2 regions of the Streptomyces sp. NPDC059456 genome follow, and region 1 is predicted to be linked to the other one. Evidence: riboswitches for the same ligand, from Rfam matches in the RefSeq annotation. Region 1 holds a riboswitch; the other holds the start of a gene.
What was found. A riboswitch is a leader RNA that binds a small molecule or an ion and turns the genes downstream of it on or off. The one in region 1 is predicted to bind thiamine pyrophosphate.
Positions count from the first base shown of each region.

Region 2: it holds a riboswitch for thiamine pyrophosphate, as region 1 does, so the genes downstream of both, thiC (phosphomethylpyrimidine synthase ThiC) here and ACFXA3_RS11450 (thiamine ABC transporter substrate binding subunit) in region 1, are expected to answer to the same signal.

Region 1 covers NZ_JBHYVA010000092.1:2,143-16,128, forward strand. Annotated here, with positions in the region: gene ACFXA3_RS11400 (PotD/PotF family extracellular solute-binding protein) at 1-988, opposite strand, end outside; gene ACFXA3_RS11405 (gamma-aminobutyraldehyde dehydrogenase) at 1,093-2,532, opposite strand; gene ACFXA3_RS11410 (Lrp/AsnC family transcriptional regulator) at 2,702-3,205, shown strand; gene ACFXA3_RS11415 (aspartate aminotransferase family protein) at 3,209-4,570, shown strand; gene ACFXA3_RS11420 (ABC transporter ATP-binding protein) at 4,750-5,553, shown strand; gene ACFXA3_RS11425 (hypothetical protein) at 5,535-6,608, shown strand; gene ACFXA3_RS11430 (LOG family protein) at 6,635-7,726, shown strand; gene ACFXA3_RS11435 (hypothetical protein) at 7,859-8,764, shown strand; gene ACFXA3_RS11440 (ABC transporter ATP-binding protein) at 8,772-9,794, opposite strand; gene ACFXA3_RS11445 (ABC transporter permease) at 9,794-11,410, opposite strand; gene ACFXA3_RS11450 (thiamine ABC transporter substrate binding subunit) at 11,470-12,567, opposite strand; TPP riboswitch at 12,652-12,761, opposite strand; gene rlmN (23S rRNA (adenine(2503)-C(2))-methyltransferase RlmN) at 12,820-13,935, opposite strand.
Region 2 covers NZ_JBHYVA010000094.1:6,998-16,807, reverse strand. Annotated here, with positions in the region: gene ACFXA3_RS11640 (hypothetical protein) at 1-710, shown strand, start outside; gene ACFXA3_RS11635 (hypothetical protein) at 778-1,611, opposite strand; gene ACFXA3_RS11630 (glycosyltransferase) at 1,868-2,980, shown strand; gene ACFXA3_RS11625 (aldo/keto reductase) at 2,995-4,059, opposite strand; gene thiC (phosphomethylpyrimidine synthase ThiC) at 4,179-5,963, opposite strand; TPP riboswitch at 5,958-6,101, opposite strand; gene ACFXA3_RS11615 (YibE/F family protein) at 6,183-7,607, shown strand; gene ACFXA3_RS11610 (SsgA family sporulation/cell division regulator) at 7,658-8,107, opposite strand; gene ACFXA3_RS11605 (IclR family transcriptional regulator) at 8,205-8,951, opposite strand; gene ACFXA3_RS11600 (DUF5326 family protein) at 9,221-9,448, opposite strand; gene ACFXA3_RS11595 (cupin domain-containing protein) at 9,594-9,810, opposite strand, start outside.

The DNA of each region.
Region 1 (13,986 bases):
AGTTGACGGCGGCGGCCAGCTCGGCGGCCACCTCCGGGGCGTAGTAGTAGTCCACCAGGGCCTCGGCGTTGGCCTTGTGGTAGGCCAGGTTGGGGACCAGCAGGCTCTCGGCCCAGAGCTCGGCGCCCTCCTCCGGGACCACGAACTCGATGTCCGGATTGTCGGCCTGGAGCTGGATGGCGTCACCGGAGTACGCCTGGCAGGCCAGGACGTCCCCCTTGCTCAGATCGGAGGTGTAGTCGTTGCCGGTGAAGCGGCGGATGTGCTTCTTCTTCACCATGCTCTCCACCTGGTCGCACATCCGGTGGAAGTCGGACTCGGTCCACCGCGTGACGTCCACGCCGTTGCCCTGCATCAGGAGGGCGAAGGACTCGTCCAGGCCGGAGAAGAGGGTGACCTTGCCGGCCAGGTCCGGGTGCCAGAGGTCCTTGACGGACTTGATCTCCCGGCCCAGCGCCTTGCGGTTGTAGGCGATGCCGGTGATCCCCGACTGCCAGGGGACGGTGTGGAGGCGGCCCTCGTCGAAGGCGGGGGACCGCAGCTGCGGGTCCAGGTGGGCGGCCACGTTCGGCTGCGCCGAGCGGTCCATCTTCTGGGCCCACCCCAGGTGGACGAAGCGGGCGGCCATCCAGTCGCTGACCACCACCAGGTCGTGACCGGTCTGCTGGTGGTTCATGAGGGCCGGGCTGACCTTGCCGAAGAACTCGTCGTTGTCGTTGATCTCCTCGGTGTACCGGACCTCGATGCCGGTCTTCTCCGTGAAGGCGTCCAGCGTGGGACGGCGCTCCTCGTCCTTGTCATCGGTGTCGATGTACAGGGGCCAGTTGGAGAAGGCGACGCTCTTGTCCCGGCCGGAGCGGTCCGGGCCTCCCCGCCGGTCCTCGGGGACGTACGCGGCGGGCACACCACAGCCGGTGAGGGCCGCGAACAGGCCGGCGGCACCGAGGCCGCGCAGCGCCGCGCGGCGGGAGAAGGCGAGTTCAGGCATGGGCAAAGCCTCGGGGACGAGAAGAGGGCGGGCAATAGACACATTGTCTACTGCCCGCCCCCTCAAGCCCCTTCGGTGATCGATGCGGTCTCCGCGGAGACCGATCAGCCGTCGAGCGAGGTCATCACGTGCTTGATGCGGGTGTAGTCCTCGAAGCCGTAGGCGGAGAGGTCCTTGCCGTAGCCGGACTTCTTGAAGCCGCCGTGCGGCATCTCGGCGACGAGCGGGATGTGGGTGTTGATCCACACGCAGCCGAAGTCGAGGTTCTTGGACATGCGCATCGCGCGGCCGTGGTCCTTGGTCCACACCGAGGAGGCGAGGGCGAACTCGACGCCGTTCGCGTACTCGAGGGCCTGGGCCTCGTCCGTGAAGGACTGGACGGTGATGACGGGGCCGAAGACCTCGTTCTGGATGATCTCGTCGTCCTGCTTGAGGCCCGAGACCACGGTCGGGGCGTAGAAGTAGCCCTTGTCGCCGACCCGGTGGCCGCCCGCCTCGACCTTGGCGTGGGCGGGGAGGCGCTCGATGAAGCCGGCCACCTGCTTGAGCTGGTTCGGGTTGTTCAGCGGGCCGTAGAGCACGTCCTCGTCGTCCGGCTGGCCGGTCTTCGTGTCGGCGGCGGCCTTGGCGAGGGCGGTCACGAACTCGTCGTGGATGGACTCGTGCACGAGCACGCGGGTCGCCGCGGTGCAGTCCTGGCCGGCGTTGAAATAGCCGGCGACCGCGATGTCCTCGACGGCCTTGGCGATGTCGGCGTCCTCGAAGACCACGACGGGCGCCTTGCCGCCGAGCTCCAGGTGGACGCGCTTGACGTCCTTCGAGGCGCTCTCGGCGACCTGCATGCCGGCGCGTACCGAGCCGGTGATGGAGGCCATCGCCGGGGTGGAGTGCTCGACCATGGCCTTGCCGGTCTCGCGGTCGCCGCACACGACGTTGAAAACGCCCTTGGGCAGGACCGAGTCGATGATCTCCGCCATCAGGACGGTGGAGGCCGGGGTGGTGTCCGAGGGCTTGAGCACCACGGTGTTGCCCGCGGCGATCGCCGGGGCGAACTTCCACACGGCCATCATCATCGGGTAGTTCCACGGCGCGACCTGGGCGCACACGCCGACCGGCTCACGGCGGATGATCGAGGTCATCCCGTCCATGTACTCGCCGGCCGAGCGGCCCTCCAGAAGACGGGCCGCACCCGCGAAGAAGCGGATCTGGTCCACCATCGGCGGGAGCTCCTCGCTGGCCGTGAGGCCCAGCGGCTTGCCGGTGTTCTCCGACTCGGCGGCCACGAGCTCGTCCGCGCGCGCCTCGAAGGCGTCCGCGATCTTGAGCAGGGCCTTCTGGCGCTCGGCGGGGGTGGTGTCGCGCCAGCCCGGGAAGGCGGCCGCGGCGGCGGCCATGGCGGCGTCGACATCGGCCTGGCCGGAGAGCGGGGCGGTGGCGTACACCTCGCCGGTGGCGGGGTTGACCACCTCGGTGGTCCGCCCGTCGGCGGCGTCCTTGAACTCTCCGCCGATGTAGTTGCGCAGACGACGCAGTTCGGTGGTCACTCCAGCCACACTCCTGATCACATGTCCAACGATTGAGACGAATCCCAATCCTAGCCCCAAGGCGGACGCTTTCGGCAGGGCCAGACGCCACCAACTACGAAATCAGTGAGATCCAAGACTTCAAACAACGGATTTCATCGATTCCGTCTTGCGGAACAGACGACTCCTCGTGCACAGTGAGGTCGTGGTCAGTCGAAGCGCAGATTCCAGGAACAGACAACCGTCCCCTTCGGTCGATGCTGTGTCCCTGGCGATCATCGAGCAACTGCAGGAGGACGGTCGCCGTCCCTACGCAGCGATCGGCAAGGCCGTCGGCCTGTCGGAGGCGGCCGTGCGCCAGCGCGTGCAGAAGCTGCTCGACCAGGGCGTCATGCAGATCGTCGCCGTCACCGACCCGCTCACCGTGGGTCTGCGGCGCCAGGCCATGGTCGGCATCAACGTCGAGGGAGACCTCGACCCGGTGGCCGACGCACTGACCCAGATGGCCGAGTGCGAGTACGTGGTGATGACCGCGGGCTCGTTCGACCTGATGGTGGAGATCGTCTGCGAGGACGACGACCACCTGCTGGAGACGATCAACAAGAAGATCCGCGCGCTCCCCGGCGTGCGATCAACCGAAAGCTTCGTTTATCTGAAGCTGAAGAAGCAGACCTACATGTGGGGAACTCGATAGCCCGTGAGCCAGGACCTCTCCAAGACCGCGTACGACCACCTGTGGATGCACTTCACCCGCATGTCGTCGTACGAGAACTCCCCCGTCCCCACCATCGTGCGGGGTGAGGGCACCTACATCTTCGACGACAAGGGCAAGCGCTACCTGGACGGTCTCGCCGGACTGTTCGTGGTCAACGCCGGTCACGGCCGCAAGGAACTGGCCGAGGTCGCCTACAAGCAGGCCCAGGAACTCGCCTTCTTCCCCGTCTGGTCGTACGCGCACCCCAAGGCCGTCGAGCTGGCCGAGCGCCTCGCCCACTACGCCCCGGGCGACCTGAACAAGGTCTTCTTCACCACCGGCGGCGGCGAGGCCGTCGAGACCGCGTGGAAGCTCGCCAAGCAGTACTTCAAGCTGCAGGGCAAGCACACCAAGTACAAGGTCATCTCCCGTGCGGTCGCCTACCACGGCACCCCGCAGGGCGCCCTGTCCATCACCGGTCTGCCGGCCCTGAAGGCCCCCTTCGAGCCGCTGGTCCCCGGCGCGCACAAGGTGCCGAACACCAACATCTACCGCGCCCCGATCCACGGCGACGACCCCGAGGCCTTCGGCCGCTGGTGCGCCGACCAGATCGAGCAGCAGATCCTCTTCGAGGGCGCCGACACCGTCGCCGCCGTCTTCCTGGAGCCGGTGCAGAACGCGGGCGGCTGCTTCCCGCCGCCGCCCGGGTACTTCCAGCGGGTCCGCGAGATCTGCGACGAGTACGACGTGCTCCTCGTCTCCGACGAGACGATCTGTGCCTTCGGCCGCCTCGGCACGATGTTCGCCTGTGACAAGTTCGACTACGTCCCGGACATGATCACCTGCGCCAAGGGCATGACCTCGGGCTACTCCCCGATCGGTGCCTGCATCATCTCGGACCGCCTCGCCGAGCCGTTCTACAAGGGTGACAACACCTTCCTGCACGGCTACACCTTCGGCGGACACCCGGTGTCCTCCGCGGTGGCGATCGCCAACCTCGACATCTTCGACAAGGAAGGCCTCAACCAGCACGTGCTGGACAACGAGGGCGCCTTCCTCAAGACGCTGCAGAAGCTGCACGACCTGCCGATCGTCGGCGACGTCCGCGGCAACGGCTACTTCTACGGCATCGAGCTCGTCAAGGACAAGGTCACCAAGGAGTCCTTCACGGACGAGGAGACGGAGCGCGTGCTCTACGGCTTCCTCTCCAAGGCGCTCTTCGAGAACGGCCTGTACTGCCGTGCCGACGACCGTGGCGACCCGGTCATCCAGCTGGCCCCGCCGCTGATCGCGGACCAGGGCACCTTCGACGAGATCGAAGGCATCCTGCGCTCGGTGCTCACCGAGGCGTGGACCAAGCTGTAAAGAGCGGCGAACAGCAGCAAACAGTCCGAACCACACGGCCCGGATCGCCCGTTCGAGTGAGAACGCGGGGGTCCGGGCCGTGTGCTGTCACCATCCAAGACGTTCATCTCTTTACATCTCAGTGCGGCGCCGGTGACCGAACCGGCTCTGCTTCGTTCCCCCGGACGGAGGTGTACGCCATGGTGGCTCCACCGGACAACGCCCCACCGGACAACGACGTCCTCTGGGCCCGGTCCGTTCACTACTCCCACAGGGGGTCCCCCCGGACGAAGCCCGGGGGAGGTTCACCCGGCCTCATCGGTGTCTCGCTCGGCGTCCGCCAGGGCGAGATCCTGGCCCTGACCGGCCCCCGCGGCAGCGGGAAGACCACCCTGCTGCGCTGCCTGGCCGGCCACCTCGTGCCCGAACAGGGCGAGATCTGGTTCAACAGCGTGCCCGTCCACACCATGGGCGCCCTGGCCCGCGAACGGCTGCGCCGCGACCGGTTCGGCTGGATCGGCCCCGATCCCCTGCTGCTGCCCGAGCTCAAGGTGTGGGAGAACGCCGCCCTGCCCCTGCTGGTCGCGGGCGCCTCCCACCGCGCCGCCAAGGCCGCCGCCTGCGAATGGCTGGACCGGCTCGACATCGGCGCGTTCGCCCGCAAGCGCCCCGGCGCCCTGACCCGGGCCGAGTCCCAGCGGGTCGCCCTCGCCCGGGCGTTGGTGGGCGAGCCCGCGGTGGTCTTCGCCGACGAACCCACCGCCCCGCTGCACCGCGCCGACTGCGCCATGCTGCTGCGCACGCTCACCACCGCGGCCCGCTCCCACGGGATCACCGTGCTGCTGGCCACCCATGACGAGGAGACCGCCGCCGTCGCCGACCGCCGGGTCGCGCTGCTCGACGGCCGCCCCGCGAGCGCCGCAACCGCCGTCGGCGTGCTCGGCGTCGACGGTCCGCCCGAGGAGACTCCGGGAGGGCAGGCCGCGTGCTCGCTCTCCGCCTAGTCCGCGGCTCCCGCCCGCTCGTCCAGCTGCGCCGGCTCCTGGTCGCCGCCGCCTGCGCGGGCACCGGGTTCCTGCTGCTGTACGTGCTCGCCGGGGCGACCGTCCACCCTGCCGGATCGTTCCCGCGGCTGTTGTGGGCCCTGGTCCCGTTCGCCGTCACCGTGCAGTTCGCGGTCGCCGTCGCGCGGACCGACCCCGCGACCCGGCCGCGGGAGGGGCTGGACGCCGTCGGGCTGGGCCCCGTACGGATCATGCTCGTCGCGGCGCTCTCCACCGCCGTCGCCTGCACCCTGGGCAGCGCCCTGGCCCTGGCCGCCTTCCTGCACCTGCGGGGCGACCTCACCGGGCTGCCCTTCGACGGAGCCGGGGCCGCACTGCTGCACGCCGACCGGCCGCTGCCCGTGGCGGCCGCCCTCACGCTGGTGGCCCTGCTCCCGCTGGCGGCCTCCGCCGCGACGGCACTCGCCCTGCGCCCGCACCCCCCGCTGGCCCCGCAGACCGCCCTGCCCTGGGGCATCGCCGTCACCGCCTGCGGACTGGCCGTCGAGGCGTACGCGGGCCTCGGCGGCGCCGGGATGCCGGCCGGGTGGGCGCTCACCGCCGTCGGGCTCTCCCTCGCCGGCCCGGGACTGGCCTACGCCTGCGGGACCCTGGTCCAGTCCGTCCGCCCGGGCGCCCTGCGGCTGCTCGCCGGGCGGGCCCTCCAGGAGGACGCGCCGCGGCTCGGCCGCCCGCTCGGTGTCCTGTGCGCGGTCGGCGCGGGTGCCCTCACCGCCGTGGCCCTGCACGACCGGGGCGGATTCGCCGTCCCGCTGGGCCCGCTCACCGGACCGGCCTGCGCCCTGGTGGTGCTGTGCGCGGGTGCGACCTTGCTCACGTGCGCCGTGGAGGTCCGCCAGGACCGCTCACCCTCCCGCCGGACCCTGCGCGACCTCGGAACTCCGGGCTCTGTCCTGCGTACCGCCGCGGCGGTGCGGGCCACCGCGCTGCTGGCCGTGTGCGGACCGGTCGTGTGGGGTGTGGCACAGCTGACGTCGCTGGCGTTGACCCGCTGACACGGGCAGCCCTTAGGGTGGGCCGAATGGTCAACGCAGACATCGAGATCGAGACGCTCGCCGAATTCGACCAGGTCGTGGCCCGCGGTTCGCTCAGCGGCTACCGGGTCCAGTCGGTCAACCTGCTGGAGCGCACGTTCGCCCTGCTGTCAGCCGACACCTCCGCGGCCGTCTTCCTGGGCTGCCCGATGGAGCCCGACGCCTCGGCGAAGGTGCGCGCCGACGGCGCGCTCGTCTTCCCGCCCGTGCCGGACCTGCCGTTCAACCCGTACCGCGGCCTGCTGTACACCGCCGACGAACTGTTCACGGGTCTGTCCGCGGACTACGAGGCCACCCCGGACGCCCAGTCGTACGCCTGGTTCCAGGAGACCAAGGCCGACGGCGACGTCTTCTCCTCGATGCTGCGCTCCGTCCACGACGACGCGGTCTCCGACGCCCTCGACGAACACCTCGCCGGCGCCCGGGTGGTGGGCGTCATGGGCGGCCACGCGATGGCCCGCGGCGGCCTGGACTACCAGGGCGCCGCCGAACTCGGCCGGACGCTGGCCCGCTCCGGACTGACCGTGGCCACGGGCGGCGGTCCCGGCGCGATGGAGGCGGCCAACCTCGGCGCCTACCTGGCGCCCGCCCCGGACGAGGCCCTCGCGGAAGCCCTCGAGATCCTGGCCAAGGCCCCGTCGTTCACTCCGTCGGTGTCCGACTGGGCGCGGGCGGCGTTCACCGTGCGGGAGCGCTGGCCCTCCGGCGGCGACTCGGTGGGGATCCCCACCTGGTTCTACGGGCACGAGCCGCCGAACGCGTTCGCCGGGCACATCGCCAAGTACTTCGCGAACGCCACCCGGGAGGACGGGCTGCTCGCCCGCTCCAACGCGGGCGTCGTGTTCCTCCCGGGCGCCGCGGGCACCCTCCAGGAGATATTCGACAACGCCACGCACAACTACTACGGCTCCCGGGGCGAGCCGACACCGATGGTGCTGGTGGGGCGGACGCACTGGACCGAGCACCTGCCGGCATGGCCGCTGCTCCAGGCGCTCGCGCGCGGACGCGCGATGGAGTCGCGGATCGCACTGGTCGACTCGGTGGACGAAGTGCCCGCCGTGCTCGACTCGATGAAGTGAGCGCCGCGTCGGGGTGACCGACCCGGCGCACTGCGAAATGAACTGCGGCCCGAGGCAACTTCCCGGCCCGATCGCACGTCTGCCATAGGTAATCAAAACGCAAAGACCCGCCAGACGTGAACGGAGCCCTCGGTGCTCATAGGCTTGCTGACCGCGATCGCGGCGTCCATCTGCTACGGCACGGGGTCCGTCCTGCAAGCCGTCGGCTCGCGCCGGGCGGCCCGGATGTCCCCGGCCGCCGCGGGCGTGACCGCACACGGCGGCCCGAACCTCTCGTCCACCGCGAAGGCGGCGATGACGTGGGAGTTCATCGTCGGCACCGTCCTTGACTTCGTGGGCTTCGGGCTGGGCGCGCTGGCCGCCCGGCTGCTGCCCCTGTTCCTCTCCCAGACCGTGATCAGCGCCAACCTGGTGATCACGGCCGTGCTCAGCGTCAAGATGCTGGGCATCCGGCTGACCCGGAAGGAATGGACCTCGATCGGGGTCGTCTGCGCGGCGCTGGTGCTGCTGGCGACGGCCGCAGGCCACGAGGGCGGCCACCACGCCCCGGCGGCCACGCACTGGTGGCTGTTCGCGGTGACCCTGCTGATCATCGCGGGCGGCACGGTCGCCGTCCGGCTCCTGGGCGCCCGGGCCGCGATCCTGGCCGGCCTGCTGTCGGGCCTGGCCTTCGGCGCGCTCGGCGTGGGCGTGCGGATCCTCGACGGGATCGACCCGTTCGACCCGGCCACGCTGCTCACCGACCCCGCCCTCTACGCCATCGTGCTGGCCGGCGTCGGCGGCATGTACCTGCACACGGTCGCCCTCCAGATCGGCTCGGTGAACGGCGCGACGGCCGCGCTGGTCGTCGGCGAGACCGTCCTGCCGGGCGCGATCGGCGTCCTCTGGCTGGGCGACGCGTCCCGTCCGGGCCTGGCGTGGCTCGCGGTCCTCGGCTTCGTCCTCGCCGTCACGGGCGCGGTCGCCGTCGCCTGGTACGGCAACCACGACGGCACCGAGGCCGACTCCCCCGCCCCGCAGCCGGTCCCGGCCGGCTGACCGGAGCTCACTGCGCCGGGAGGACGACCACCTCGGCCGGGGCGAAGGACACCGCGACCCGCTCGCCCACGGCCGGTGCCCCGGCCAGCCCGCATTCGGCCTCCAGCACGGGACCGGCCTCCGGCCGCAGCCGCAGCGCCACGTGCGTGCCGCGGAAGGTGCGGGCCAGCACCTCACAGCCCAGACCGGCCGCCGCGAGCACCACGCCCGCCGGCCGGATCAGGATGCTCCGTTCGCCCTCGGGGGACCCGGCCGGCACCGGCACCTTGCCCCATGCCGTCGCCGCGGCCCCTCCCGCCACGGTCGCCGGGATCACGTTCTCGAAGCCGAGGAAGCGCGCCACGAACTCCGAGGCCGGCCGCTGCCAGACCTCCAGCGGGGTCCCGGCCTGCGCGATCCGCCCGTCCCGCATCACCACCACCCGGTCGGCCAGGGCGAAGGCCTCGCCCTGGTCGTGGGTGACGGCCAGGACCGTGGTCCCGAGCCGGGAGAACAGCTCCCGCAGCTCCACCACCAGCCGCTCGCGCAATCCCCGGTCCAGCTGGCCCAGCGGCTCGTCCAGCATCAGCAGCCGCGGCGAGGGGGCCAGGGCCCGGGCCAGCGCGACCCGCTGCTGCTCACCGCCCGACAGCGAGGCCACCGAGCGGCCCTGGGCCCCGGGGAGCCCGACCAGGTCCAGCAACTGCGCGACCTGCGCCTCGTACGCACCCCGGGCAGAACCCCGTACGCGCAGCCCGAAAGCGACGTTCCCGGCCACGTCCCGGTGCGGGAACAGCTGGTGGTCCTGGAACATCAGGCCGACCCCGCGCCGGTGCACGGGCACCCGCGCCTGATCGGCCCCGCCCAGCAGGACCCGTCCGGCCGAGACCGGCTGGAGCCCGGCCACCACCCGCAGCAGCGTGGACTTTCCGCTGCCGCTCGGCCCGAGCACACAGACGACCTCGTGCTCGGCCACCTCCAGGTCCACCGCGTCGACGACGGCACGCTCGCCGAAGCGGACCGACACCCCGGCCAGTTCGAGCAACGTCATCAGAACTCTCCCGAGGTCTTGTCGGGGCGCAGCCGCTCCAGCAGCAACAGGGCCGCCGCGCACACCAGCATCAGAATCGTGCTCAGGGCCATGGCCTGCCCGTAGTTCATCTCGCCGGCGCGCCCCAGCAGCCGGGCGACGGCCACCGGCAGCGTCGGGCGGTCGGGCCGGGCGATGAACACCGTCGCGCCGAACTCCCCGAGCGAGACGGCGAAGGCGAACCCCGCGGCGATCAGCAGCGCCCGCCGCACCAGCGGCAGGTCCACCTCCCGCCAGGCCCGCAGCGGGGACGCCCCGAGCACGGCGGCGGCCTCGCGCAGCCGCCCGTCCACCGCGCGCAGCACCGGCAGCATGGTCCGTACGACGAACGGCACGCCCACCAGCGCCTGCGCGAGCGGCACCAGGATCCACGAGGTCCGCAGGTCCAGCGGCGGCTCGTCCAGGGTGATCAGGAACCCGAAGCCGACGGTCACCGCCGACACCCCGAGCGGAAGCATCAGCAGCGCGTCGAACCCGCGCACGAAGCGGCCCCCGCGCCGGGTCAGTGCCGCGGCCGCGAGCCCCCCGATCAGCAGGGCGATGGCGGTGGCGGCGAGCGCGTACTGCAGCGAGTTCCAGATGGCCTCCAGCGGGGGCACCAGAAACGTTCCGCCGCCCGCGCCCGCGTCCTGGAGCGCCCGGTAGAAGCCGAACCCGTAGCCGCCGGGCGCGTCGAGGGAGCGCTCCACCAGGACCAGCAGCGGGGCCACGATCAGCAGCGCCACCGTGAGCAGCACCCCGCCGAGCAGGGCGCGCTGCCCCGGCCCGCTCGGCCGGTGCGCGGTCCGCGCCGGGTCCACGAGCCGCAGGGCGCCCTCGCGCCGGCGCACGGTCCAGGCGTGGACGGCGAGGATCAGGCCGACCGCGACGAACTGCACCATCGTCAGGACGGCGGCCGTCGACAGGTCCAGCAGCTGTGCGGTCTGCCGGTAGACCTCCACCTCCAGGGTGGCGTACGAGGGTCCGCCGAGGATCTGCACGACGCCGAAGGAGGTGAACGTGAACAGGAACACCATCAGCGCGGCCGCGGCCACCGCCGGGCCGAGCGCGGGCAGCGTCACCCGCCGCCAGGCGGCGAACCGCCCGGCGCCCAGCACCCGGGCGGCCTCCTCCTGGCGCGGGTCCAGCTGCGCCCAGAGCCCGCCGACCGTCCGTACGACGACGGCGTAGTTGAAGAAGACGTGCGCGAGCAGGATCGCCCACACGGTGGTGTCCAGCCGGACGCCCCACAGCTCGTCCAGCACTCCGCCCCGCCCGACCAGCGCCAGGAAGGCGGTGCCGACCACCACGGTCGGCAGCACGAACGGGACCGTGACCACCGCCCGCAGCAGCTGCTTGCCGGGGAACTCGAAGCGCGCGAAGACGTACGCGCCGGGGAGTGCGATCAGCAGCGTGAGCGCCGTGGACGCGCACGCCTGCCAGGTGGTGAACCAGAGCACGTCGGCGATGTCCGGCCGGGTCAGCACCTCGCCGATCCGGCCGAACTGCCAGCCCTCGTCGGTCTTGATCCCGCGGCCGACGATCGCGGCCACGGGGTAGGCGAAGAACAGCGCGAAGAAGGCGAGCGGCACGGCCATCAGGGCGAGCCTGACGGCCGTGGCGCGCACGCCCTCCTTCACGGGAGTGCTCTCGCGTCCTACTTCACGACGAGCGAGGACCATGCCTTGACCCACTGCTCACGGTTCTTGGCGATGGTCTCCGGAGCGACGGTCTCCGGCTTCTCGATGACCACGCCGTGCTTCGTGAACAGCTCCGGCAGCTGCGCGTCCTTGGTCACCGGGTTCACGAACATCTGGAGCGGCATGTCCTCCTGGAACTTCTTGCCCACCAGGAAGTCGAGGAGCGCCTTGCCGCCCTCCTCGTTCTTCGCGCCCTTGAGCAGGCCCGCGAACTCGACCTGGCGGAAGCAGGTTCCGGTGGAGACGCCCGTGGGGGCCTCGGCCGGCTGCGGCTCGCCGTAGAGGACCTCGGCCGGCGGGCTGGAGGCGTAGGAGACGACCAGCGGGCGGTCGCCCTTGGCCTTCTTGCCGCCCGCGGATCCCGAGAAGCGCTCGTTGTAGGCCTGCTCCCAGCCGTCGACGACCTCGACGCCGTTGGCCTTGAGCTTGGTCCAGTAGTCCTTCCAGCCCTCGTCGCCGTACTTGCCGACGGAGGCGAGGAGGAAGCCGAGGCCCGGCGAGGACGTCGCCGCGTTCTCGGTGACCAGCAGGTTCTTGTACTCCGGCTTGATCAGGTCGTCGAGCGTCTGCGGCGGGGCGATCTTCTTGTCGGCGAAGTACGCCTTGTCGTAGTTGACGCAGATGTCGCCGGAGTCGATGGGGGTGACCCGGTGCTGCTGGTCGAGCACGTACTCGGGCTTCACGTCGGCCAGGCCCTTGACCTCGTACGGCGTGAAGATGCCGTTGTCGAGGGCGCGCGAGAGCAGCGTGTTGTCCACGCCGAAGAAGACGTCGCCGCGCGGGGAGCCCTTGGTGAGGATCTCCTGGTTGAGGGCGGCGCCCGCGTCCCCGGACTTCAGGACCTTGACGGTGTAGCCGCTCTGCTGCTCGAACTCCTTGAGGACCGTGTCGGTCACGTTGAAGGAGTCGTGGGAGACCAGCGTGACGGTCTTGGACTTCGGGGACCCGCTCGCGGCGGAGCCCTCGTCCTTCTTGGCGCCGCCGCACGCGGCCAGCGTGCTCACGCCGACGGCTGCGGCCAGCGCCGCACCCGCGATCTTCCTGGTGGTGCTCACGGAACATTCCTCCTGGGATGACCAGGAGAAGACGCGGCCCTGCCCGGCGCTCAGCGCGAGCGGTCGCCGGGCAGGGCGCAACAGCTTGAGTGATGACCGAACTTCCTACCCCGAATGACCGGGGCGAGGTTCAGAGGGTCTGCGGATGACGGTTACCGCACTCTCAGCGCTGTGGCGCTCCCCTGTCGGAATATGCAATTGGTTCGGCCACAGGGTACCCCGTGGCCGAATCCGTCCCGCGAAAACCGCAGGCTAGCGCTCCGAGGCCGCCAGCTGGCCGCAGGCACCGTCGATCTCCTGGCCCCGGGTGTCACGGACGGTCACCGGCACGCCGTGGCGGGCGATGGCCTCCACGAAGGCCTTCTCGTCCTCGGGGCGCGAAGCGGTCCACTTGGAGCCCGGCGTCGGGTTCAGCGGGATCAGGTTGACGTGGACGCGCTTGCCCTTGAGGAGGCGGCCGAGGAGGTCGCCGCGCCAGGCCTGGTCGTTGATGTCGCGGATCAGGGCGTACTCGATGGAGATCCGGCGGCCGGACTTCTCGGCGTACTCCCAGGCCGCGTCGAGGACCTCGCGGACCTTCCAGCGGGTGTTCACGGGGACGAGGGTGTCGCGCAGCTCGTCGTCGGGGGCGTGCAGCGAGACCGCGAGGCGGCACTTGAAGCCCTCGTCGGCGAACCGCAGCATCGCCGGGACCAGGCCGACGGTGGAGACGGTGATGCCGCGCTGCGACAGGCCCAGGCCGTCGGGCTCGGGGTCGGTGAGGCGGCGGATGGCGCCGACGACCCGCTTGTAGTTGGCGAGGGGCTCGCCCATGCCCATGAAGACGATGTTGGACAGCCGGGCCGGTCCGCCGGGGACCTCGCCGTCGCGCAGCGCGCGCATGCCGTCGACGATCTGGTGGACGATCTCGGCGGTGGACAGGTTGCGGTCCAGGCCCGCCTGGCCGGTGGCGCAGAACGGGCAGTTCATGCCGCAGCCGGCCTGCGAGGAGATGCACATGGTGACCCGGTCGGGGTAGCGCATCAGCACGGACTCGACGAGCGTGCCGTCGTGCAGCTTCCACAGGGTCTTGCGGGTGGTGTCGTCGTCGCACGAGATGTGCCGGATGACGTTCATCAGCTCGGGCAGCAGCTCCTCCCGGAGCTTCTCCCGGGAGGCCGCCGGAATGTCGGTCCACTCGGCCGGGTCGTGCGCGTACCGGGCGAAGTAGTGCTGCGAGAGCTGCTTGGCGCGGAACGGCTTCTCACCGATCGCGGCCACGGCTTCCCGGCGTTCCTCGGGCGTGAGGTCGGCAAGGTGCCGCGGCGGCTTCTTGGCTCCGCGGGGTGCAACGAAGGTGAGCTCTCCCGGAACAGGACGGGGGGCCATGAGTGGTACTCCTCAAGTCTGGCGAACCAGCGGCGGGCGACCTCCGCGCAC
Region 2 (9,810 bases), on a different contig from region 1:
AGCGTCTGAACGCCGAACAACTGCGCACGATGGCCATCGGGGCCACCGCGCTGCTGACGGCCGCCGCCGCGGCCGAGTACGACCACTACGTCAAACTCCGCGGGGAACGGCGCGACGAGGCCCTGGCCACGCCCGGATCGGCCGGGGACCAGGCCGGCGGGCAGGGCGAGGGCGAGGACGGCGCGGGCGCGGGCGCCGTGATCGCGGTGCTCGCTCCGGTCCTGGCCGGCACCGCGATGCTGATCTTCCTGCTGGTGGGCTACATCCTGAAGGCCGTCGAGCCCGAACCGGCCTTCGCCGAAACGATGCTGACGGCCGGTTGGCTGTTCGGTGCGCTGACCGTGGTGTCGCTGGTCTTCGCGGTGATCGGCCTGCTGGTGACGGCCGTGCGCAACAGCGCGACCGAGGTGGTGGCCCAGGACGACGGCGAGGCGATATCCGACGACGTCGCGCGGGCCCGCGAGGCCTGGCGGCACGCCCTGCTGGAGCGGGGCATCCTGCCGTTCCTCCGGGACGCGCTGGCCGATCCGAGTGCGGGGCCGGTGTATCCGGCCCCCGGTACGCCGAAGGCCGGGCGCATCCCCAACCTGGGATACACCCGGCCCGACTTCACCAGTCCGGGGTCCACTTCACAGGGACCCCGCCCCGGCTACACACCGCCGGACTTCACCGGCCCGGACTTCGGCGGCCCGGAGAGCGGGCCCCGGTGAGGGAACGGTCCGACGTCCGTTGCCCGGAAGCCGGTTACGCTCCGGGCGGCCCCAGAGCGAGAGCTGACTAGCTGCGGAGAGTGGCGCTGCTGAGGGCGTTGACCGGCACCCAGACCTTGTCGCAGATGAGGGTCGGCGCAGTGGTCGTTCCGCCCTGGGCACAGATGGTCTCGTACAGCAGGTTCGTGGTGGTCAAGACCTGGATCGTCACACGGGTCGGGGTGGCGCCGTAGCGGGCGACGGAGATGGCACAGGCGCCGGCCGGAAAGGTGTTCGGCGGCGTGAAGCCATTGGTCAGGTCGTACCAGACGAACGCGCTGGGGGTGGCGGTCGGGACCTGGCGGATACCGGCGTAGGCCTTCCCGTTGGTGAGGACGGCCTTGACCTCGGCCCCCTCGATCGTGAGGGCGTCGACGTCCTGGCACGGGCCGACGGGACCGGTCGGGCCCCTGTGACCCGGGTCGCCCTTGCGTCCCTGCTCGCCCCTGTGACCCCGCGGCCCGGTCGGGCCGGTCGGGCCGGTCGGGCCCGTCAGCCCCTGCACACCCGCCGGACCCGTCAGGCCCGCGGCACCTGCGGCACCCGTGGAACCGGCCGGCCCGGTCGGGCCGGTCGCGCCCCTGTGTCCCCGCGGCCCGGTCGGGCCGCGGTTGCACCGGTCGCCCGAAGACTGACCGGCCGTCTTGGACGCGCGCATCGCCTTGTTCTTGCTCTTCGCCACGTCGCAGCGGTCCCCACTCGGCGCAGCCACCGTCCCTGCAGCCTGCGGAGCGGCAGTGGCAGCCGGGGCCGCGATGCTCGCCAGCACCAGCGCCACGGAGGCGAAGGCACCTCCGGCCAGCCAGCCGGCCCGACGGGGCAAAGGCCCCCCGATGGATCGGGCCCTGTCCTCAGAACTCATGTACCGCTCCTCGCGTGCACCGGATCGAATGATCACCCGAAGTCCGGACAAACGACCGGACTCCGCGGGTCATCCTGAAGATTCCTGCCCCGTGTTCCCCTCCGGCTCGCCCGCCTGTCAGCGGATCGGACCAGCGCACGCAGCCACTTGGCGGTCCCCGCGAGAGCCACCCGGGGCCGCGTCCGGCGTGCCGCTCCCGGCCCGGACGGCGCCGTCCCTAGGGTCAGCGGCCGTGAAGCCGACCATTTGCCTCTGCATGATCGTGAAGAACGAATCCGCCGTCATCGAGCGCTGCCTCACCTCGGTGAGGGACCTCATCGACACCTGGGTCATCTCCGACACCGGTTCCACCGACGGCACCCAGGACCTCATCCGCAGCGCCCTGCACGGGATCCCGGGAGAGCTCCACGAGGAACCCTGGGCCGACTTCGGCCACAACCGCAGCCTGAACATCGCGCACGCCCGGGGCAAGGCCGACTATCTGCTCCTGCTCGACGCCGACCTCGTCCTGCGTCGCAGCGGGCCGCTGCCCCCGCTCACGGCGCAGTCGTACATGCTCCGCCACGAGGGCGCTACGGAGTACCGCATCAAGCGCCTGGTGCGCGGAGATCTCCCCTGGCGGTACGAGGGCGTCACGCACGAGTACCTGACCTGCGACCAGCCCGGCGAGTACGACCAGCGGCCAGGCTTCCAGCAGAACCTGGACGCCCTGTTCATCGAGGACCACGCGGACGGGGGTTCCCGGCACGACAAGTTCGAACGCGACGCCCGTCTGCTCGGCGCCGCACTCAAACAGGATCCCGCCAACACCCGGACGGTGTTCTACCTCGCCCAGACGATGCGCGACATGGGCGATACCGCGGAGGCGATCAGGCTCTACGAGCAGTGCGCGGCCATGGGCGGCTGGGCCGAAGAGGTCTACTACGCCCTGCTCCAGGTCGGCGTTCTGAACGCCGAGGCGGGCGACTGGCCGGCCGGCATGGACGCACTCTCACGCGCCTGGGAGTCACGGCCCAGCCGCCTGGAAGCCTGCTACGAACTGGCCTCCAGGCTCAGGATGCTGGGCCGCCACCACGCTGCGCACGCGATCACCACGGCCGTCCTGGACCGGCCCGCACCGGCAGACCTGCTGTTCGTCCAGCCCTGGGTCTACCAGTGGGGGCTGCTCTTCGAGCACTCCATCACCGCGTACTGGGTGGGTGACATGGAGGCCTCGCTGCGCGCCTGTGACCGGCTGCTGGCGCTGCCCGACCTGCCCGATGCCATCCGCCGTCAGACGAAGACCAATCGGGGCTTCGCCGTGGCCCACAGCGCGCCGTCCGTCCCTGTTTCACGTGAAACATCGCGCCGCACGAAGATCCGGGGCTGACCGGGACGTCCGGTCTACAGCCCCGCGTCCTCCCTTGCGGCACGGTCCCCCGGCGCCCGTCGCCGCTGCGCGGCGTCGGTGAGGGCCGGCGGGCGCCACACCCCGTCCGGGTGGTAGAGGTTGGTCCCCGGCGGCACGATCTCGTCGATCCGGTCGAGCGCCGCGTCGTCGAGGACCAGACCCGCTCCCTTGACCAGTGAGTCGAGCTGGTCCATGGTCCGCGGGCCGATGATCACCGAGGTGACCGCGGGGTGCGCGAGGGGGAAGGCGACCGCCAGTTCGGGCAGGGTGCAGCCGATTTCGTCGGCGAGGCCGACGAGCTCTTCCACCGCCTCCAGCTTCGCGGTGTTGCCCGGGATCGCCGGGTCGAAGCGTGCCGGTGTCAGCGCCGCCCTCCCCGAGCTCAGGTCGACGGGCCCGCCGAGCCGGTGCCTGCCGCTCAGGAAGCCGGATGCGAGCGGGCTCCAGGTCAGCACGCCCATCCCGTGGCGCCGGGCGACGGGCAGTACGGAGGCTTCGATCCCCCGGGCGAGGATCGAGTACGGAGGCTGCTCGGTCCTGAACCGCGGGAGGGCCCGCCGCTCTGCGACGTGATGGGCCTCGACGATCTCCTCGGCCGGGAAGGTGGAACAGCCGAAGGACCGGATCTTGCCGGCCCGCACCAGGTCACCGAGGACCGAGAGGGTCTCCTCGACGTCCGTCGTGTGGTCGGGCCGGTGCACCTGGTAAAGGTCGATCCATTCGGTGCCCAGCCGCCGCAGGCTGTCCTCCACCGCCCGCACGATCCACCGCCGCGAGTTCCCGCTGCGGTTGCGTCCCTCCCCCATCTGGAAGTGGACCTTCGTGGCGAGCACGACATCGTCGCGCCGGCCCTTGAGCGCCTTGCCTACGATCTGCTCGGACTCCCCGGCGGAGTACATGTCCGCGGTGTCGACGAAGTTGATCCCCTGATCGAGCGCGGCGTGGATGATCCGCACGCACTCCTGGTGGTCCGGGTTCCCCACCGCTCCGAACATCATCGTGCCGAGGCAGTGCGCACTGACTTCCATGCCGGTACGGCCCAGACTGCGGTATCTCATGGTCATGGGCCCGCACTGTATGAGCTGGAGCGTGCTCCAGCGCAAGCGTTTCCGTGCCGGCCGCCGCTCCGGGGAGTCCCCTCCCGCTCCCCGGAGCAACGGCCGCCTCAGCGGTCGGGTCAGTCCGCCAGGGGCAGGTACACCCGGTTGCCGCTCGCCGCGAACTCGGCGGACTTCTCCGCCATGCCCGCCTCGATCTCATCGGCCTTCAGGTCACCGCCGTGCTCACGGCGGATGTCCTGGGAGATCTTCATCGAGCAGAACTTCGGACCGCACATGGAGCAGAAGTGCGCGGTCTTGGCCGGCTCCGCCGGGAGCGTCTCGTCGTGGAACTCGCGGGCCGTGTCCGGGTCGAGGGCCAGGTTGAACTGGTCCTCCCAGCGGAACTCGAACCGCGCGTCCGACAGGGCGTCGTCCCACTCCTGGGCGCCCGGGTGGCCCTTGGCCAGGTCCGCCGCGTGAGCGGCGATCTTGTAGGTGATGACGCCGGTCTTCACGTCGTCGCGGTTGGGCAGGCCTAGGTGCTCCTTCGGCGTGACGTAGCAGAGCATCGCGGTGCCCCACCAGGCGATCATCGCGGCGCCGATGCCGGAGGTGATGTGGTCGTACGCCGGGGCGACGTCCGTGGTCAGCGGGCCGAGCGTGTAGAACGGCGCCTCCTCGCAGATCTCCTGCTGGAGGTCGATGTTCTCCTTGATCTTGTGCATCGGGACGTGCCCGGGGCCCTCGATCATGGTCTGCACGTTGTGCCGCTTGGCGATCGTGTTCAGCTCGCCCAGGGTCTTCAGCTCGGCGAACTGCGCGGCGTCGTTGGCGTCCGCGATCGAGCCGGGACGCAGGCCGTCGCCCAGCGAGTACGTGACGTCGTACGTCGCGAGGATCTCGCAGAGCTCCTCGAAGTTCGTGTAGAGGAAGTTCTCCTTGTGGTGCGCCAGGCACCAGGCGGCCATGATCGAGCCGCCGCGCGAGACGATGCCGGTCTTGCGGCGGGCGGTCAGCGGCACGTACGGCAGCAGCACGCCGGCGTGGACCGTCATGTAGTCCACGCCCTGCTCGGCCTGCTCGATGACCGTGTCCTTGTAGATCTCCCAGGTCAGGTCCTCGGCGCGGCCGTCGACCTTCTCCAGTGCCTGGTAGAGCGGCACGGTGCCGATCGGCACGGGGGAGTTGCGCAGCACCCACTCGCGGGTGGTGTGGATGTTGCGGCCCGTCGAGAGGTCCATGACCGTGTCGGCGCCCCACTTGGTCGCCCAGGTCATCTTGTCGACCTCTTCCTCGATGGAGGAAGTGACGGCGGAGTTGCCGATGTTGGCGTTGACCTTCACCAGGAACCGCTTACCGATGATCATCGGCTCGATCTCCGGGTGGTTCACGTTCGCCGGAAGCACCGCGCGACCTGCGGCGATCTCCTCGCGCACGACCTCGGGGGAGACGTTCTCGCGGATCGCGACGTACTCCATCTCCGGGGTGATCTCACCACGGCGGGCGTACGCGAGCTGCGTGACCGCGGCGCCGCCGCGGCCACGACGGGGCTGGCGCGGGCGGCCCGGGAAGACCGCGTCGAGGTTCTTGAGGCCACCGCGCGGCGAGGTGTGCTTGATGCCGTCGTCCTCGGGACGCACGGGGCGGCCGGCGTACTCCTCGGTGTCGCCGCGGCCGATGATCCAGTTCTCGCGCAGCGGCGCCAGCCCGCGCCGCACGTCGGTCTCGATCTGCGGGTCGGTGTACGGCCCGGACGTGTCGTAGAGCGTCACGTCCTTGCCGTTGGTGAGGTGGACCTGGCGGACCGGCACCCGGATGTCGGGGCGGGAGCCCGCCACATAGCCCTTGTGCCAGCCCGGCTGGCGCTCGGTGCCGTCGGCGTCCTGGCTGACGGCAGGCGTGCGTGCATCCTGAATGGTCATGAGACCTGATCTCCCTACGCCGGCATTACCCGGTAACAGGTTCGGCGGTCGACGCAGCCTCTTCCCGTCCGCATGTGTGCTGCGTACGGTGATCAGCGCCCTCTCAGCCCGGTGCTCCGAGCTCCCGCGTTGTGCAAAGGTGCCCCCACGCTAGCGTCATCTGTGGCGTGCTGAACAGTGGGCCCCCTCAACTCTTGCGATGATCGGCCGGTGACGTCCATGCCGCAGCCCCCCACCACGCCCACCCAGCCCACGGGTCACGACGACCACGCGCACACGGGCCACGGACATGACCACGGTCCCGCTCAGGCGCACTCCCCCGGGCATGACCACGCTCCCGCCCAGGGGCACTCCCACGGCCACTCGCACGGCCACGGGCCGGCGGCTCCCGTCTCGAAGCACCTGCGCAAGGTCATCGCGGCGGTGCTGATCCCCTTCGCCGCCGCCGTCTTCGTCGGCCTGGTGGTGCTCTGGCCGGGTGGCGCCCCCGCCCACGAGCGCTCCGGGGTGGGCTTCGACAGGCAGACCCAGCAGGGCCGGGTGGTCGCGCTCGAACAGGTCGACTGCAAGTCGGTGAACGCCTCGCAGGTGCCGCCCACGAGCAACCCCACCGCCCCCGAGGGCCGCGAGGCCAAGGCCGCGCAGACCGGCGAGTGCAAGAAGGCCACGATCGAGGTCGGCACCGGATCCGACAAGGGCCGCACCTTCTTCGAGATCGTCCAGCCGGGCGCGCCGCGGCAGTTGAAGGACGGCCAGGAGGTGGTCGTCGCGTACGCGCCGGACGCGCCGCGGGACCTGCAGTACTCCGTGGTCGACGTGAACCGCAAGCTGCCCCTGGCCGTGCTGGCCGGCATCTTCGCGGTGGCGGTGGTCGTCGTCGGCCGGATGCGCGGCCTGTTCGCGCTGATCGCGCTGGTCGTCAGCTTCGGCGTGCTGACCCTGTTCATCCTCCCGGCGATCCTGCAGGGCTCCAACCCGCTGGTCGTCGCCGTCGTCGGCGCGAGCGCCATCATGCTCATCGCGCTCTACATGTGCCACGGCCTGAGCGCCCGCACATCCGTCGCCGTCCTGGGCACGCTCGTCTCGCTGCTGTTGATCGGCCTGCTCGGAACCGTCTTCGTCGACTGGGCGTTCCTCAGCGGCAACACCGACGACAACACCGGCCTGATCCACGGGCTCTACCCGGACATCGACATGAGCGGTCTGCTGCTTGCAGGCGTGATCATCGGATCGCTCGGCGTGCTCGACGACGTAACGGTCACACAGACGTCGGCGGTCTGGGAACTCCACCAGGCCGACTCGACGATGGGCCCCCGCGCCCTGTACCGCGCGGCCATCCGCATCGGCCGTGACCACATCGCCTCGGTGGTCAACACCCTGGTCCTGGCCTACGCGGGCGCCGCGCTTCCCCTGCTGCTGCTGTTCTCGATCGCGAACAGCAGCATGGGTTCGGTGGCCAACAGCGAGCTGGTGGCGGAGGAGATCGTACGGACCCTCGTCGGGTCGATCGGCCTGGTGGCCTCGGTGCCGGTGACCACGGCGCTCGCCGCGCTGGTGGTATCGGCCGACCGGCCGGGATCCCCGGCCGCGGCGGGGGCCTCGGGGCCGGTCCGCGGAGGCCGGGGGCGGCGGCGCAAGCGCTGAGCGACCCGGGTGGCTCGGGGGCCCGGGGCGGCTCGGCTCGGCCGGTCCGCTCAGCCCGCGTTCTGCTCGTTCTGCCGCGCCTCGGCCAGGATCCGGTCCAGTGCCTCGTCGAGGTTCTCCTCGAAGTCGCCGAGGTTGCGCTCCTGACCGAGCGGAACAAGCCGGTCGGTGCGGTCGAGGAACGCGACGAGAGGCGCCGCGCCGGCACGGAACAGCGCCCGGTCGGAACCGACCTGGAGCCTGATGTGGACGTCGGACAGCTCGTCGGGATCGGTGGGGGCGATGTGCACATCGCCGTCACCGCACGGCTTGTTGATCCCGTCGAGGAGGAGTTCGCGGCCGAACGCCCAGGTCACGGGCGCGTCTCCGGGAAGGTGGAAGGTCAGCCGCACTGCGTAGGGGTCACGGGTGTCGTACCGGAGTTCCACCGGGATCCGGAACGAGAGCTCCTCGGAAACGAGGAAGCTCATCATGACCTCTGCCTGTACCGACTCGCGCATGGACTACCCCGCTGTAGTGGAAGTGGCCAGGAATGATCCCCCAGGGCCCTCTTGACAAGGGTGGTGGAAGCGCTTGCAGATCACAAGGAGTGAGTTTTCAGATACTGATAGAGAACGAGAGGGTGCTCAACAGCGCGCCTACTTCACTCCGTAGCCGATTGACCACATAAAGCAATCGTTCCTCCTGGTGCAAAGGGAGGGAAATCGCCATGGTTGCGGCGGTATCGCCTGCAGTGATGGGGATGGCGGCACAGACCGTGCCCAGCGCATATTCCTGACGCTCCGTAACCGGCTCCATGCGTCCGAGAGAGCCGATCCGGGTTTCCAGGGCACGCTGGTCCCTGACGGTGTACTGGGTGACCGCCTCGACGGGGTGCCGGTCGTAATAGTCCCTGCGCGTCTTCTCGTCGAGCTGGGCCAGCAGGCACTGCCCGATGGCGTGCGCGTGGCCGGTCGCACGGAAATCGGCCCACTCCTCGACCGCGGGGCTGGCCGGAGTGTCCGAGACGCCGACGAGCTCGATCTCACCCGCGCGGAAGACCGCGAAGTAGACGGGGGCCCCGACCGCGTCGCGGAAGTGCGCGAGGGAGTCGAGGATCATGCTGCGACGTTTCTGCTGTAGTCCGCCACCCGCCAGCCGCCCGGCGGCGGCGCCGAGCAGGAACACTCCGCCCTCGCGCCGCAGATAGCCCTCGTGGGTGAGGGTGCGCAGCAGGTGGTACGCGGTGGGGAGCGGCAGTCCGGCCTCGCGCGCCAGTTGTTTGGCCGGGGCCCCCTCCCGGTGGGAACCCGCTGCTTCGAGCAGCCTCAACGCGCGCTGCACCGAACCGATCAGCGTCGGCACACCGGCATTGTGAACCGAAGACAAAGCTCACCCCCAGGCGTGGCGGCGGGCCTGGGGAGGGCCCGCCCGGCGGGGGCCGCCCCCGCACAGGCCGCGGTTCCTGGGGGTGGTACTCGGTCGGAACTGGAGAAAACCGCATGTCAGGGCGGCACCACCGGCGTCCGGCGCCCAGGGGACGGCACAGATTGCGACTCTATCCGCCGATTCCCGCCACATGGGCGGTATGCCGTCCCACGTTCCCCCGCCCGGGTTACCGCCGGGATTGACGCCTACCAGCCGCCGGAGGAGGACTTCGAACCGCTGCCGGTGAACTTCTTGACGACGAAGACCAGACCGCCGACGAGCGCGACGAAGAGCAGCAGCTTGAAGACGAACGAGATCAGTGCACCCAGGATGCTGGTGATGACGCCACCGAAGACGAACAGCACCAGAAGCGGGATCGCGACCCACTTGACCCACCAGGGCATGCCTGCGAACGTCTCTCGGATCCCGTCCATGTCCTCAACCTCTTCCTCAGCCGTGACTTCCTGCTCTCGATGCTAGGAGTCCGCCCAAGCGTCCGGGGGCCCGTGAGCCCCCGGACTCCCCTGATCCGCCCCCTAGGGGAATCGGGGCATCCGACCCTGGGACGCGGTCCTCCCGCTACGCCTCCGGCGGGGAGAACACCACGAGGACCCGCAGGTCTTCGGTGATGTGGTGGAACTTGTGCACCACCCCGGCGGGGACGTAGACGACGCTGCCGCGCGCCACCGTCGTCGTCTCCTCGCCGACCGTGATCGAGGCACGTCCGCTCACCACGAAGTACACCTCGTCCTGGCGGTGCGGCTGTTGCGGGTCGCTCTGGCCGGCGTCGAGCGCG